2 regions of the Hahella sp. KA22 genome follow, and region 2 is predicted to be linked to the other one. Evidence: predicted binding sites of a transcription regulator. Region 2 holds the regulator's gene; the other holds the start of a gene.
What was found. The regulator sigma-54, encoded in region 2, starts transcription at its own class of promoters, with help from an activator protein. The targets are predictions, from matches to a motif close to TGGCACNNNNNTTGCTNT.
Positions count from the first base shown of each region.

Region 1: EUZ85_RS05490 (PEP-CTERM sorting domain-containing protein) is a predicted target of sigma-54. The motif match lies at 1,973-1,990, and genes of this name have one in related genera.

Region 1 is NZ_CP035490.1:1,223,984-1,231,629, reverse strand. Features, by position in the region: gene EUZ85_RS05495 (glutamine synthetase family protein) at 1-1,090, shown strand, start outside; gene EUZ85_RS05490 (PEP-CTERM sorting domain-containing protein) at 1,191-1,883, opposite strand; gene EUZ85_RS05485 (aldehyde dehydrogenase family protein) at 2,277-3,653, shown strand; partial or broken gene EUZ85_RS31325 (ATP-grasp domain-containing protein) at 3,871-4,128, shown strand; gene EUZ85_RS05480 (alanyl-tRNA editing protein) at 4,208-4,846, shown strand; gene EUZ85_RS05475 (hypothetical protein) at 4,879-5,628, opposite strand; gene EUZ85_RS05470 (carboxypeptidase-like regulatory domain-containing protein) at 5,821-6,216, shown strand; gene EUZ85_RS05465 (D-2-hydroxyacid dehydrogenase family protein) at 6,227-7,204, opposite strand; gene EUZ85_RS05460 (SDR family NAD(P)-dependent oxidoreductase) at 7,303-7,646, opposite strand, start outside.
Region 2 is NZ_CP035490.1:2,019,992-2,027,637, forward strand. Features, by position in the region: gene mgtE (magnesium transporter) at 1-1,151, opposite strand, end outside; gene EUZ85_RS09025 (HPr family phosphocarrier protein) at 1,389-1,658, opposite strand; gene rapZ (RNase adapter RapZ) at 1,753-2,613, opposite strand; gene ptsN (PTS IIA-like nitrogen regulatory protein PtsN) at 2,640-3,104, opposite strand; gene hpf (ribosome hibernation-promoting factor, HPF/YfiA family) at 3,111-3,419, opposite strand; gene EUZ85_RS09045 (RNA polymerase factor sigma-54) at 3,535-5,031, opposite strand; gene lptB (LPS export ABC transporter ATP-binding protein) at 5,154-5,879, opposite strand; gene lptA (lipopolysaccharide transport periplasmic protein LptA) at 5,876-6,400, opposite strand; gene lptC (LPS export ABC transporter periplasmic protein LptC) at 6,384-6,962, opposite strand; gene EUZ85_RS09065 (HAD family hydrolase) at 6,967-7,503, opposite strand; gene EUZ85_RS09070 (SIS domain-containing protein) at 7,503-7,646, opposite strand, start outside.

The DNA.
Region 1 (7,646 bases), 800 kb from region 2:
CCGAACTTTGCCTCTTGAAAGCAGCGGGGTATTCTTCCTCGCTGAATTTGCTGATAAAGCAGAAGCAATCTGCCCACGCGGTCTGCTCAAAAGAGTGGTGGGGACAGCAAGAGACATGGGACTGGAAGTCGATTGCGGTTTTGAATATGAATTTTTTGTTTTTGAAGAGACGCCTCACAGTATCCGGGAAAAATCTTTCCAAGGCCTCACTCCCATGGCGCCGTCAGAATTCGGTTATTCCGTCATCCGCAACAGTGTGGAGTCAGATACCTATTTGAGCCTGCTGCAATTGGCGGATGATATGGACTTTCCTCTTGAAGGCCTTCACGAGGAAACTGGCCCCGGAGTCCTTGAAGCGGCGATTACCCACGATGAAGCAATTAACGCAGCCGACAAAGCGGCATTATTTAAAACGTTTACCAAGATTGCGCTGCAAAAGCAGGGCAAGATGGCCACCTTCATGGCCAAGTGGTCTAAAGACTACCCAGGACAAAGCGGCCACATACACTTATCGTTAAAAGACAATAAAGGACTGAATCTTTTTTATGATGGAGAAAGAGAAGCCAACATGAGCGCCACGATGCGCCATTTCATAGCAGGCCAACAAAAGCTTATGCCAGAACTGATGGCGATGATTGCACCTACGGTTAATTCTTATCGAAGACTCATTCCTGGGTTTTGGGCGCCTACAGAAGCCAGCGTTGGCATCGATAACAGAACCTGCGCTATCCGAGTCATTCCCGGGGACGTACAGTCCCAACGTTTGGAGTATCGAATTGGCGCCGCTGACGCCAATCCCTATATCATCCTCGCAGCCGTCATCGCATCGGGTTTGTGGGGAATGGAAAACAAACTTGAACCTGAATGCATGGTGGAGGGCAACGCCTACGAGCAGACATTTCCTGAGCATCTGCAGCTTCCGTCGACTTTATGGGACGCCGCGCAACGTCTAAAAAACTGTCAGATGGCCAGAGACTTCTTTGGTTCCCCTTTTGTCGAACACTTTGCAGCGACTCGCGAGTGGGAGGAGCGGGAGTACAGGAAATATATTTCAATGTGGGAGCTGGAACGCTACTTCGAGATAATCTGAGTATGGGCGTCAGCTAAGAGAGAAGAAGAGGGTAGATATCTGGACCGGAGGAAAAGAACCTCCCTCCAATCCAGTATCTTCAAAGCTAGCTGCGACTATATTACTTAGCGCGCTTTCTAGCTACCAGACCAACCAGGCCCAGACCCAACAGAGCGAAAGTAGTGGGCTCTGGTACAGAGTGAACAGAGATTTTCCACTCTTCAGTTTCACCTTGGTAGTAGTGACCGGTTGGAGTCATACGATCTTCATAGCTACCAGTGTATTCAGTTTTCCACTGGTCATTCCAAGTACCGCCGTACATGTTAGTGATGGAGTGGCTGCAGGTTACGATAGCGCGCAACCAGAAATCGCCCACGTCAGCGTTAGTCAGCGTGTATTCGCTTGAGAAGAAAGAGAAATCAGGGTTGGTAGGCGCTTTCCAAGAACCTAGAACTGGCTCGAAATCAGTCAGTTTGTGTTCGCCGTATGCGATTTCGTCGCTAGCGTCGAATACGCCATTTTGGTCCCAGTCAATCCAGGCCTTCATCAGGTCGGCGTAGTGAGTACCCACGTTTTGCTTGTGTACGTTGAATTTGAATTGAACAGTTTGGCCAACAGTCAGATCGTTACGACCCCAGCTTGCGCCGCCGTCAGTAGTCCAGGAAACGCCGTAGGAATCGCCATTAGGCGCGTCAGCCAGTTCTTGCCACGCAGTAGTGTCGTGAGTAGCTGTGCCGTAAGAAGCAGGAATAGCGTATGCGCTGGCCGCGCCCAGCATTAATGGAAGGCTTGCTAGAAATGCGAGTTTCTTCATGATGTCCTCTGAACAAATGTCGGTTAAATTAATTTAGCGTAAATGCTAGTTTTTATAGTGAAGAGTCGTGCCCTTATTGTCCCCGTTATATAGCAACCCGCATGCCAACTTTTAGACCTTTGATTTATAAGAACAAAGCTTTTTTGTCTTATTGGACATGTAAAAATAATGGACTATTTGCTGAAACTAGTGCATACCGCATCGACACTCTAACGTTTATAGAAACCGGGAGCTCATTCCCTTTACGCCCACCTATCTATAGACGCCCAAAATTCAAATAGGAAACGTTCCACAAGATTTGTAAAACCCCGCGACATCCCCCAGGAATTTGCAATAATTAGAGCTGAGCAGAGGGAAATTTATTGCGACGACAAGTATAGGGAAGCAACTACCATGAGAATCATTTCACCCATTGATGGAACATTAGTGGCGGAAAGGGAACCAGCCACAGCCCCGCAAATCCACGCAGCGCTCGAACGCGCACTCACCGCCCAAAAAATCTGGCGCACAGTCTCCATCGCAGAGCGCGCGCGCTACTGCCGTCTCGCCATTGCCGCACTGGCGGCGCAAACCCGGGAGATCGCTCCAGAGATTACACTTTTGATGGGCCGCCCCGTGCGTGAGACACCTCGGGAAATCAAAGAAGCGGAAGTCTGCGCTGAGTACATGATAGATATCGCCGAAAGATATCTTGAAGACATCATAACGCAACCAAAAACCGGCTTTCGCCGTTATATAAGACGCGAGCCTCTGGGCGTAGTATTGTGTGTCGCGCCCTGGAGTCACCCATACCTTGCCGCGGCCAACGCGATTATTCCTGCGCTAATGGCGGGCAACTGCGTTATTCTCAAACATTCCATACAGACTTTATTGTGTGCGGAGCGGTTCTCTCACATTTTTTTTGAGGCCGGGCTCCCTGACAGCGTATTTCAGCACTTACACGTCAACGACGCCGATACACTGCGTTTGATCAGCGATCAACGAATAAGTCATGTCTCTTTTATGGGCTCCAGTGCGAAAGGCGTCGCCATTGAGCGCGCCGCTGCTGGAACGCTCAAGAAACTAACCCTTGAATTAGGCGGCAGCAATCCTGCTTATGTATTCTCCGATGCATCATTGCGTATGTCCGCCTCCGGTATCGCCAAAGGCGCACTATTCAATTGTGGTCAATCCAATCGCGCCATTAAACGCATCTATGCTCACGAAGATATCTATGAGGACTTCTTGGACGCTCTGGTTGCTCAAGCCAAATGCTACAAGTTGGCGAACCCCATGGACCCCTCCACCACATTAGGGCCAATGGTGAGCCCGCAAAAGGCCATGGCGGTCAAAACTCGCCTGGACGCGGCTATCGCCCAAGGCGCAACGCCTTGCATTGAGCATGCTCATTACTCTAACGCAAGCCTCGGCCCCGCCTACTTGCCGCCACAAGTATTAACAAATGTCGATCATTCCATGGCTTTGATGACAAGTGAAACATTCGGTCCAGTTATGGGCGTCATGAAGGTGAAGGATGACGCAGAGGCTGTCCACTATATGAACGACAGTTTATACGGATTGAGGGCCTCATTATGGACCCAGGACATCGCTCGCGCCCAGGCAATAGGGGAGCAACTGCAGACTGGCGCCGTGCTCATGAACCAAAGTACTCATATTGACCCCGCACTGGCTTGGGGAGGCGTTAAGCAATCTGGATGCGGTTCACTGCTATCGGAACTTGCCTATACGCAACTCACCCAAGCAAAGTCTTACTATCTACGTATAGCTTAGCCTGATATGCGACATGCTTTCGATTCAGGGACGGTCAGATCATAAAATTAAGCGGCGGCTGAGCCGTCGCGGCTTTACACGCTATTGTCACTCTTCGATAGCGGCGTTAATTTGGAGACTTCTTTTACACGCCTGTGGAGCTCTGCCCGCCCCTGGCGGTATTCCGGGAAAAATAAGTCCGTCTCTGGAGTACAGGACATTCTAGTGGCATGGCGAGTGCGTCGGCTATGGCAGGTATTGGCCCTCGGATTACAGCGCGCCTGACCTGAGGCAGGGCTTACAGCTTGCCCAGGCAGCGGCGGGGCGTTTGAAGGTTCCTTTTCTGGTTATAGATATCGCCAAAACCCGACAAGGACATTGGATCATCATCGAATGCAATGACGCTCAGGAATCTGGTTACGCCACCATCCCTCCCCTACAGCTTTGGTGCAATATTCTGGAGCGGGTCAAAAGCAGTAATCAGGATGGTCATTGAGCGCCTCCCCTCTTGCAAACGCGGCTATGGTTGGCGAAGATTCCGCGTATCTGTTTAAAGGACTTTTTCAGGCTGAAGTATGACAAGAAAAATATTCTGGGAAGACCCCTATCTCACGACTCTCAGCACCTACGTCACCAGCGTCCAGGGCGCAGTGATAACGGTTGAGGAAACTATCTTTTACGCATTTTCCGGCGGTCAGGAAAGCGATCATGGAACCATTGGCGGATTCAGAGTGATCAGCGCGCGCAAGGAAGAGCAGGAAATTTTTTACGAGCTGCCGGAAGATCATGCGCTCCAAGTCGGCGATCCTGTGGAAATCACCATTGACTGGGAAAGACGATATCGCCTTATGCGACTGCACTTTGCAGCGGAACTGGTGCTCGAACTGTTCTATCGCAAGCTGGGCGGAGTCGATAAAGTCGGCGCGCATATCGCCGAGGAAAAGGCGCGTATCGACTTTTCCTGGCCTCAAAGCATTTCTCCTCTGTTGTCAGATATCGACGCAGACGCACAGCGCCTTATTGACGAAAACCGCGACATCATCAGCGATTTCAGCGACGAAGATGCGGAAAGACGTTATTGGCGGGTGGAGGGATTTGCAGAGGTCCCTTGCGGCGGTACGCATCTGACCCGCACAGGCGAAGTCGGGCGCATCTCCATGAAACGCAAAAATGTCGGCAAGGGCAAAGAGCGCGTGGAGATTTACCTGAGCTAAGCTCCGGGCGCGCCCGGAGCCGCCGTTCTCGGTTATTCGCAGTATTTGATTGTCTTGGTCACGCTGTGCACTTTGACATTGGCTCCGGTGCGTATGACAAATTCGCTCAATCCCACTTCCGACTCCGGGTTACCCCAGTCATAGGTGTAACCCAAGCGAGTCCAGGGATAGCCGTTTTCGCCGTAGGACGTTTTGCGCAAATTTTTGAACCATTCCTTGTGCTCTTTGCTGACAGTGACAAACCGGTCGGAGACCGGGAAGTCCAGCTCTGCTTCATGATCGCTGATTTCCGGATCTGGAGAGGGGCGGAACAGATCTGACGGACTCACCCACATTTCCACAAACTTGGTTTTATTATCTCCAGGCGGCAAACCCAGTAATTGCTCCAGTCGCAAAATGGTCTGTTCTGGAAACTTATAGCGAGCGCGACAGAAGTTTTTCACTTCAGGAACCACCGTCACCCATACTTCTCTGGACAGAGCCTGCATCTGGCCCACTGAGTTGTCGTAGCCGTCCCAGGATGTCCATGTCGTCACCAACACTTTTTGCCGGTCGCCACTCCATTCCAGAGCGGGATTCAGCGGCGTAATCGCCGTCAGGTTTTTGGATATCTCATTCGGCTCTACAATTTCAGCATCCCTGACCGCATCAGCATACGCCTGGCTCAGGTTTTTCTGTATGGGAGGCTTGGCGCTCTGATGGGCGCATGCGCCTAGCGCAAGCATCGCCCCCAGGGCGAGAATCTTTTTGATATCCCTATATCCATCTCTGCTGAAAATCATTCTTCACTCTCCGTTCTGTCCAGATTCTGTTGAGGCATGCATCTCCCCGGCCTGCGCCGCGCGCTATCGCCAACTGGGAGGCCAGCATGAAATATATATTAAAATTAACCCCTTACATAATCTTTACAGGGAAACATGCTATCCTTCTCTACGCTAGCCATGATGTCTGCGCAAGACATGGGAGTCTTGGATATGATCGGCAAAGTATGCCTATTTTCAGAAGTTTACGGCGTGATTACCTACGCTGGCGAACCTGTATCAGGCGCCACAGTGACCCGCTGGGTCGAATGGCGTCAAAAATCCTCCGACAGCGTACGCACCGCCCAGGATGGGAGCTTCCGCCTGCCCGCTTTATATAAAACTTCTCTGTTGGCGACGCTGTTGCCGATCCCGTTCCGGGCGGCGCAAACCATTTACGTCGATGTAAACGGCACTGAACACCTGATCTGGAGCACGATCAAAATCGGCCCGGAGCCCAATGACGAGCTGGCGGGACGCCCCCTGCGCTTTACCTGCGAACTGACGCGGAAGCGAAGATATGTGCATCTGGGCGCGGCCAGCATTGAAAGTAACTGCGAGTGGCGCTGATCGTCACGGATCAGCTCATCACCCGAATCGGCGCGCCATCCAGGTAAGCTTGAATCGCTTCGACGATCTGAGTGTAGTAAGTGCGATAGTTATTCTCTGTGACATAGCCCAGGTGAGGAGTCGCCAGCACATTCGGCAACGTGCGCAGAACATGTCCTTCCGGCAGAGGCTCCTGTTCAAATACATCCAATCCCGCCCCGGCGATGCGCTTCTGCTGCAGCGCTTCCACCAGCGCCGTCTGGTCGACGATTTGAGCGCGGGAAGTATTAATCAACAACGCAGACTTTTTCATCCGCGACAACGCCTCCGCATCAATCAGCCCCCGGCTGCGCTCTCCTAACACCAGATGTATGGAGACGATATCGCTGCACGCCAGCAGAGCGTCCTTCGATTCCGCAAGCGTCACGCCCATTGAGCGGGTCAAATCCGCAGAGAGATTGGCGCTCCAGGCGATGATATTCATGCCAAACGCCTGACCAATCGTCGCCACTTTCTGGCCAATATGACCAAACCCCAGCAAACCGAGCGTTTTCCCTGCGAGATCAACGCCTACTGTATTTTGCCAAGGCCCATTAGCTTTAAATGCAGCGTCTTCTATCGCTATGTGGCGCGCCAAACCCAGTATCAAGGCCCAGGTATGCTCAGTCGGCGGCGCTTTGGAGGCTTGGGTGCCGCATACCGTCACGCCATTAGCGGCAGCGGCGACAATATCGATGGCGGCGTTACGAGGCCCGGAGGTCACCAGCAGCTTCAACCTCGGCAAGCGATTTAACAGAGAGGCGCCAAAGGGAGTTCTTTCACGCATGAGGACAATAATATCGAAGTCCGCCAGTTGCGCAGCGACCTCATCTTCATTGCCAAGATGGCGATTGAACACCTGTAGATCTATGCGCGTTTCCAGCGCACTCCAATCCGCATAGGTCTTAGCCACATTCTGATAGTCGTCCAATACCGCACAGCGCAGTCTCCTGTTCACTGTCTCATCCATTACACTGCTACTCCTGTATAGCGTATTAAGAGATATGGCGCGGCAGTATAGCAGGGCCCTCGCCGACCACGCAGCGAGCGAGCCCTGCATGAGGCGAGCTAATTGCGTCCCGCCATCACGCCGCCGTCCACGTCCCATATCGCGCCGGTCACCCAGTCCGCCTGGTCTGACAGCAGAAATATCGCCGCATTCGCCACATCCCCGACGTCGCCAATCCGACCAATAGGATGGAACGCGTTTAGCGTCGCCAAGGTTTCGTCGACCTCTTCAGGAGCGATAAAGGCTTCATAGATAGGCGTTTTCACTACTGCCGGCGCGATGGCGTTGACGCGAACGCCATCGTCCGCCAGCTCCATCGCCATATGCTGAGTCAGCGCGTGCAAACCCGCCTTCGCCATGGAGTAGGCGGAGGACGGCGTGGCTTTAACCGCCTGTTTCGCCC
Region 2 (7,646 bases):
ACCATAGCGGCGGTCGCCACCACGAAAGCCCAGAGTAAGCCGTTGAAGGCTCCCACCAGAAACTCACGGTTCATCAGCCAGCGAATGTTACTTGAGCTGACCTTGCCCGTGGCCATCCCTCTGATTACCAGTGTGAGCGCCTGGCTGCCTGCGATGCCGCCCATGCTTGCGACAATGGGCATCAATACGGCCAGAGCGACTACTTTTGCAATGGTCGCTTCAAAAATGCCAATGACCGCAGAAGCGAGAAACGCGGTGATCAGATTTATCCCCAGCCAGACGGCGCGACTTTTAGCCGTCTTCATGATGGGGGCGAACATATCTTCCTCTTCGTCCAGACCCGCCATACTCAAGATTTCGTGATCGGCGTTTTCACGGATAACGTCAACCACGTCATCGATGGTGATACGGCCTACAAGCTTGCCCTTATCGTTGACGACCGGCGCTGAAACCAAATCGTGGCGTTCGAACAGGGTGGCGACTTCTTTATCGGCAACAGTCGCAGGAATCGGCTCCACATCCGTGCGCATGATCTCACGCACGGTTGAGCTAAGGCTGGACACCAATAGCGTAGTGACAGGGAGTACGCCGATAAAATCATCTTTTCGGTTCACCACCAGCAAGCTGTCGGTCATGTTGGGCAGACTTTTGTGGCTGCGCAAATAGCGAAGCACAACATCGACGGTTATGTCCGGGCGCACGGTGATCATGTCCGTGTTCATCAGACCGCCGGCGGAGTCCTCGGGATAGGCCAGGACTTCTTCCAGACGTTGGCGGTCCTGGGCGTCCATGGTCTCCAGGACTTCCTGGATGACGGCTTCCGGTAATTGCTGTAACAAGTCGGCGAGGTCGTCGACTTCGAAGTCTTCGGCGATCTCGATAACGTCCTGGGCATTCATCTCGCTCAGGAAGTCGGAACGGATTTCATCGCTCAGATACTGAAGAACTTCGCCATCCAGTTCGTCATCGACTAACTGCCAGAGTAACTTCCGCTCATTGGGCGGAGATGATTCCAGCAAGTGGGCGATGTCGCTGGGGGAGAGGCCGCCATTCAGGATGCGCGCGACCTGCTGCAAAGAACCGCTTTCCAGCGCTTCCGCAATGGAGCGCATACGGACCTTGGCAGTGCTTTTTTCGGTCGCTTGAGACATAGACTTACATCCGCGTTTAGGGCGGCCCGCAACGGGCAGCGAGGAATTTGCCGGATAAAATACAGAGACGGGCTCTGCGCCGTTGTGGCGCCAGTATAAGCGAGCCCACTATAAAGTGTAAGTTAAGACGAAAAATAGTCTAAGGAAAATCAGGGAATTGTCTTACTTTATTCAAGCGGTTTGTATTGTTTGGCATGCTTGGAAGGGATGGGGCGAAGCGCCCCTAAAGCGGTAGGGTTACTCACCCTCTCCGAAATAGTCCTCGATCAGAGCCTTGATGGCGTGAAAAGCTTCCTCTTCATCCGGACCTTCTATTTTCAGCGTAAGAAGCGTTCCCTTGCTGGCGGCGAGCATCATGACCGCCATTATACTTTTTCCGTCAACTTCCTGGCCTTCTTTGGCTACTCTGATCTTACTGGCGAATCGGCCGCTGGTGGACACGAATTTGGCCGCCGCTCGGGCGTGCAGGCCAAGCTTATTAATAATAGTGACTTGTTCCTGGATCATGGGGCGCGATGAGTATAAAAGTTTGAAGTTTCCCGAATGTTGGATTCAGGCCGGTTTAATTGTTAAGCGACAGTGGCTTCTTATTGTTAAAACCTTATTGCGCCAGCTCTTTGTGGCGCACTTGGACATTATCATATTTTTTCTTGAAATGCTCTCCCAGGCACTCGCAGATATAGACCGAGCGGTGTTGCCCGCCAGTACAGCCGATGCTGATTGTCATATAGGTGCGATTACTGTTCTGGAAGTGCGGAATCCAGGTCTCAAGAAAGCTGATAATGTGCTGCAGCATCTGTTCCGGTTCCGGATGCTGCTTCAGGAATTCGATGATTTCCTGATCTGTGCCTTTGTAGCCGCGCAGTGCGGTGTCCCAGTAAGGGTTAGGAAGGCAGCGCACGTCAAACACCATGTCGGAATCCGACGGCACGCCATGCTTGAAGCCGAACGACTGGAAGAGCAGGGCCAGTTCCTGGGTTTTGTGCCCGATAACCCTGATCTTCACCTGATCCCTTAGCTGGTAAATGGAGAGATCACTGGTGTCTATATATAGGTTCGCCAGAGTGGCGATCGGCTCCAGCAGCTGTTTCTCTTTGGCGATGGCTTCTTTCAGCGATGTGCTTTTGCTGCTGAGCGGGTGCTTGCGACGCGTTGCATGAAAACGTTTGATCAAGGTGGCGTCATTAGCGTCAAGATAGATGATTTCCACATCAATATTGTGCGCTTGCAGAGTGGCGTAAATCGACGGGAAATCCGATAAATCCCTATAAAGATTTCGGGCGTCTATGCTGACGGCGAGTTGCTGATTCTGGGTCTTTCCCTGGTCCAGCACCTCTTGGGTGAGAGGCGAGAGGAGACCGATAGGCAGGTTATCGATGCAGTAATAGCCCATATCCTCCAGAACATGGAGCGCCGTACTTTTTCCGGAGCCTGAACGACCGCTTACGATAATCAGCTTCATGTCTTCCTCTTTCCATCGAAGCTGGATTATTTCTCCAGCACCCTCCTGAACAGGGTTTCGTCGTTGTCACAGTCGCGCAGGTGTTCGCAGAAGCGACGGTCATTGAATTTCTGGGCCAGCTGGCTCAGTAGGTCCAAGTGTTCGCTGGTGGCCTCTTGAGGCACGATCAGAACGAACAGCAGGTCCACGGGTTCGTTGTCTATGGCGTCAAAAGGGATTTTGTCCTTGAGCGTAAGCAAGGCCCCTATGATGCGGTCGCAGTTCTCCAAGCGGCAATGGGGTATCGCGATACCCTGGCCGATACCAGTGCTGCCGAGTCTTTCACGGCATATCAGGTTGGTAAAAATGGCGTTCTCGTCCAAAAACGGAAAATGTTGCGCAATCAGATTGGCGATATATTCGAGAACGCGCTTCTTACTCGAGCCCGACACCCCACAGCGTGTGAGGGCGGGCGAGATAATTGACTCAATAGTTAGTGTGGTTTGGGCCATGTTCTGTTATCTGGCGGATGCGCCGTGCATCCGATCAACGTGCTTCTCTTTGTGTTTGAGGATCTGGCGGTCTAATTTGTCCACCAGTGCGTCAATTGACGCGTACATATCTTCGTGTTCAGCATTGGCATGCAGGTCAGCGCCGCTTATGTGCATGGTTGCTTCCGCAATCTGACGCTGTTTTTGAATGGAGAGCGTAACTTGGACATTACTGATACTGTCGAAGTGTCGTTCGAGCTTGTCGAACTTGTTGTTAACGTAGTCTTTCAGTGCTTCAGTTAACTCGACTTGATGTCCGGTGATGTTCATTTGCATACTTTGCTCCTAATGCCAATATACGGTGCATTATGAATTTTGCACTTCCATGAAAAATACTAGCACATCCAATTTGTGACTATTTGATTTAAGTCTTATGCCTGCATTCCTCCTTTTAAATTAACCGCTTACGTTCATTGGAAGGCGGAATGGAAAGCGCCTCCCGGTACTTTGCGATCGTGCGACGGGCGACGTTGATGCCCTGTTCGCCAAGCAGCGCAGCAATTTTGCTGTCGCTCAATGGTTTCTTTGGTGATTCCGCCGCGACTAACTTCTTGATAATAGCTCTAATAGCGGTCGAAGAACACTCGCCACCCGTATCTGTGCTGACATGGCTGGAGAAAAAGTACTTCAGCTCAAATACGCCGCGAGGAGTGTGCATGTATTTCTGGGTGGTCACCCGGGAAATCGTTGACTCATGCATCTCCACCGCCTCCGCAATATCGTGCAGCACCAGTGGCTTCATCGCCTCTTCGCCGTACTCAAGGAATCCTTGCTGATGTTCGACGATTTGTGAGGCGACTTTCAACAGAGTTTCATTACGGCTTTGCAAGCTTTTGATAAACCAGCGGGCTTCCTGTAACTGGTCGCGCAAATAAGTGTTATCTGAGCTGTTGTCCGCCCGTCTCACCAGGCCTGCATAGCCAGGGTTGATGCGGATCTTCGGGGCGATTTCAGGGTTCAGTTCCACCAGCCAGCGGCCGTTGGCTTTTTTGACGATAACGTCAGGAACCACGTATTCGGTATTGCTTTCCTGAATGCCTTCGCCTGGCCTTGGGTTCAAGCTTTGAATCAGTTTGAGCACTTCCCGCAGATCGTCTTCTTTTAGACGGCTGCGGCGCATCAACTGGGCGTAGTCACGGTTGCCAAGCAGATTGATATAGTGGCTGACCACCAGCTTGGCCTGTCCAAGCCAGGGGGTGTCTTTAGGCAGTTGGTTCAACTGGCTCAGCAGGCAGTCCTGTAAGTTGCAGGTGGCGACTCCTGGAGGATCGAACTGCTGCACGCGTTTTAAGACGGCGCGTACTTCGTCCAGCTCAATTTCCTCTTCCCCCTCAGTTTGCAGTCCGCCATGAATTTCGTCAGGAGTGAGTGAGAGATAGCCGTCGGTATTGACTGCATCGATTATCGCAACAGCGATCATGCGGTCAATGTCGGACATGGGGGTAAGGTTCAGTTGCCAGAGAAGGTGGTCTTGCAGGGTTTCGCCTTTGCTATTGCGGGATTCGAAGTCGTACTCGTCATCTTCGCCGCCGCTGTAGCTGCTTGATCCGCTCTGGAAGACATCATCCCAGGCGGTATCGACGGGGAGGTCGTTCGGAATAGAATCGGACCAGTTGTCCTCTTCAGCGAATCCTCCTTCATCCATGCCCGACTCTTGCGTTCGCTCCTTGCTGGAGTTATTAGCGAGCATGTCGCTGATCGTATCGTTCTGAACGTGGTTGGGAGATTCGTCTTCTTCAGACACTTCCAGCATGGGGTTGGACTCAAGCGCTTGTTGAATCTCCTGCTGTAAATCCAGTGTTGAAAGCTGCAAAAGTTTTATTGCTTGTTGCAGTTGCGGGGTCATGGTCAGCTGTTGACCCAGCTTTAACTGCAATGAAGTTTTCATAACCATCTGATGCTTACCACCGATTCAGGCACAGATCTTGTGAGTTTTTCATAGTTATTAGGTGCTTTAATCCTAAGCTCTTGAGCCTTGGGGTCCATCTTGGATGGAGGCCGCCGGTTAAACTAAAGTTTGAACTGGTCACCCAGATAGACCTCTCGAACCTTTGGGTTGGCAAGGATATCACTTGGGGCGCCGCTTGCGATAATAAATCCTTCACTGACAATATAGGCGCGTTCACAAATATCCAAGGTCTCGCGCACATTATGGTCTGTAATTAAAACGCCGATGCCGCGCTTTTTGAGATGCTCGATAATCTGCTTGATATCATTGACGGAAATAGGGTCCACCCCGGCGAAAGGTTCGTCCAGTAAAACAAACTTGGGCTCCGTAGCCAGCGCGCGAGCAATTTCCACGCGTCGACGCTCGCCGCCTGAGAGGCTCATGCCCAGGCTTTTACGAATATGGGTGATGTGAAATTCCTGCAGCAGCTCCTCCATCTTAAGCTTACGCTCCTTGCGGCTGAGATCTGCTCTGGTCTCAAGAATGGCGTAGATATTGTCCTCTACTGACAGCTTTCTGAAGACCGATGCTTCCTGCGGCAGATAGCCAATGCCCTTGCGCGCTCTCCCATGCATTGGCAGGCCGGTGATTTCCGTTTCGTCAATAAATACGCTGCCTTTGTCGCTGGGGATCAGTCCTACCACCATATAGAAACAGGTGGTCTTTCCTGCGCCGTTAGGGCCGAGGAGGCCCACGATTTCGCCGCTGCGGATTTCAACGGACACATCTTTTACTACGGGCCGTTTCTTGTAGGCCTTGGCCAGGTTTCTGGCGGTGAGAGTGCTCATTGTTTATTAGATTTGGGCGGATGATAGATAATTTCAACCTGCTCGGTTTGATTGCCCGATGAGGCTCCCTTTGCCGTGACTAAACGCTTGTCTGTGAAATAAATAATTTCTTCGCCTTCCACTGAGCTATTGTCCTGAAGAATGCGCGCATGGTTACGCATAACGACTTTACTCTGGCTGCGGTCATAATCCATGCTTTCTGCGTAAGCGTGGGTTTCAGTTTGTTTTTCTTGGTCAAACTGCACTAAATGAGCGGGTTTGCCGGTCGCCTGGAAGCGGCTGATGCCATTGTCGTCGGTGTATAAAATGACTTTGTCCGCCTCAATGCTGGATTTGCCTTGGGTAATGACGACATTGCCGATATAGGTGTCGATGCCTTTTTGGCCATCTCTCTCCCAACGTCCCGCTTTGATGCGCACTGGTTCGTCACTGCCGTTAAGAAGATCCAAAGCATGGCTAAGCGGGGCGAACATAAGGCTCAATAACAGCGCCGCGGTGAATAGTTTACTTGGGTTGTGCATAAACGCCGGTTACCTGAGAAAGTAATACAATAAGCTTTTTATCAATGTCCGCCTCCATTCCGACAGCGGTTAACTGATTGATATTTGAAGTTATCTTAACGGGTTGATCGGTGCTGATAAAGCGCGACTTGTTGTTGTAGTCGAGCGCTTGCGTTTGCATGAGAATTGGCGCCCCGTCGTTGGAAGCGCCATTTACTTCCACGTCCCCACGCAGTTTCAGGGTGTCCTGCTTGATCAGCAGCTCGCCTTCCAGGGACTCCACATGCCAGCTTTTCTCCCCTTGCTGGAAGATCTCCAGATTGGGGCGCGTGAGTACGCCGGTGTCTGTATCAGGATAGTGCTTCGCCAGCTGGCTTTGCAGGCGGCTGGTGAGTGCGCCCTCTTTGTTGTAGGTGGTGTAAACCGCGTTGATGACAAATGCGTCAGGTTCGTCTTTCAGGAGCGGTTCTTCCTCGAAGAACGGGACGCTGGCTTCGTCCTGATAGGCGACCAGATAAATAACCAAAAGCGCCGCCAAAGCCGCGTAGAGCCATTTGCTGTATTGTCTGAACAGTTCTGTCATGAAGTTATAGGTAGGCTTCCAAGGAGGTGTGGAGCAGGCCTTTTGCCGCCAGAATCATATCGCATACCTCTCTGACCGCGCCTTTGCCGCCCTGGGTTGCGGTGCAGTAAGTGGCGTGCTGACGGACAAACCAGTGACCGTTCGGCACGGTAACGCCAAATCCGCAGCTGCGAATGGCCGCCAGATCGGGCAGGTCGTCGCCGACATAGGCGCATTCATCCAACTCTAAACCAAGCTTGCTACGAATCTCATTGAGCCCGACAAGCTTGTCTTCGCGGCCTTGCAGTAACTCTAAAATGCCCAGGTCGCCAGCTCTTTTGGCGACCATGGCTGACTTACGACCAGTAATAATGGCGACGGTTACTCCCGCTTTTTGCAATTGCTTGACGCCAAGACCGTCGAGTATGGAGAAGGGTTTGAATTGCTCTCCAGATTCGCCGAAGTAAAGAGTCCCGTCTGTCAGAACGCCGTCTACGTCCAGCGCTAAGAGCTTAATCGGTTGCAAAGCTCGCATTTGTTGTTCGGTCAAAGTTGGCGACATTAAATGACTCCTGCGCGTAGCATGTCCTGGGTATTGAAAGCGCCAATGACTTTTCTGTCAGCATCGACGACAGGCAGCGCGTTGATCTTTTTCTCCTGCATCAACCCTAGAGCTTCAGCGGCGAGCATGTCTTTGGTGACAGT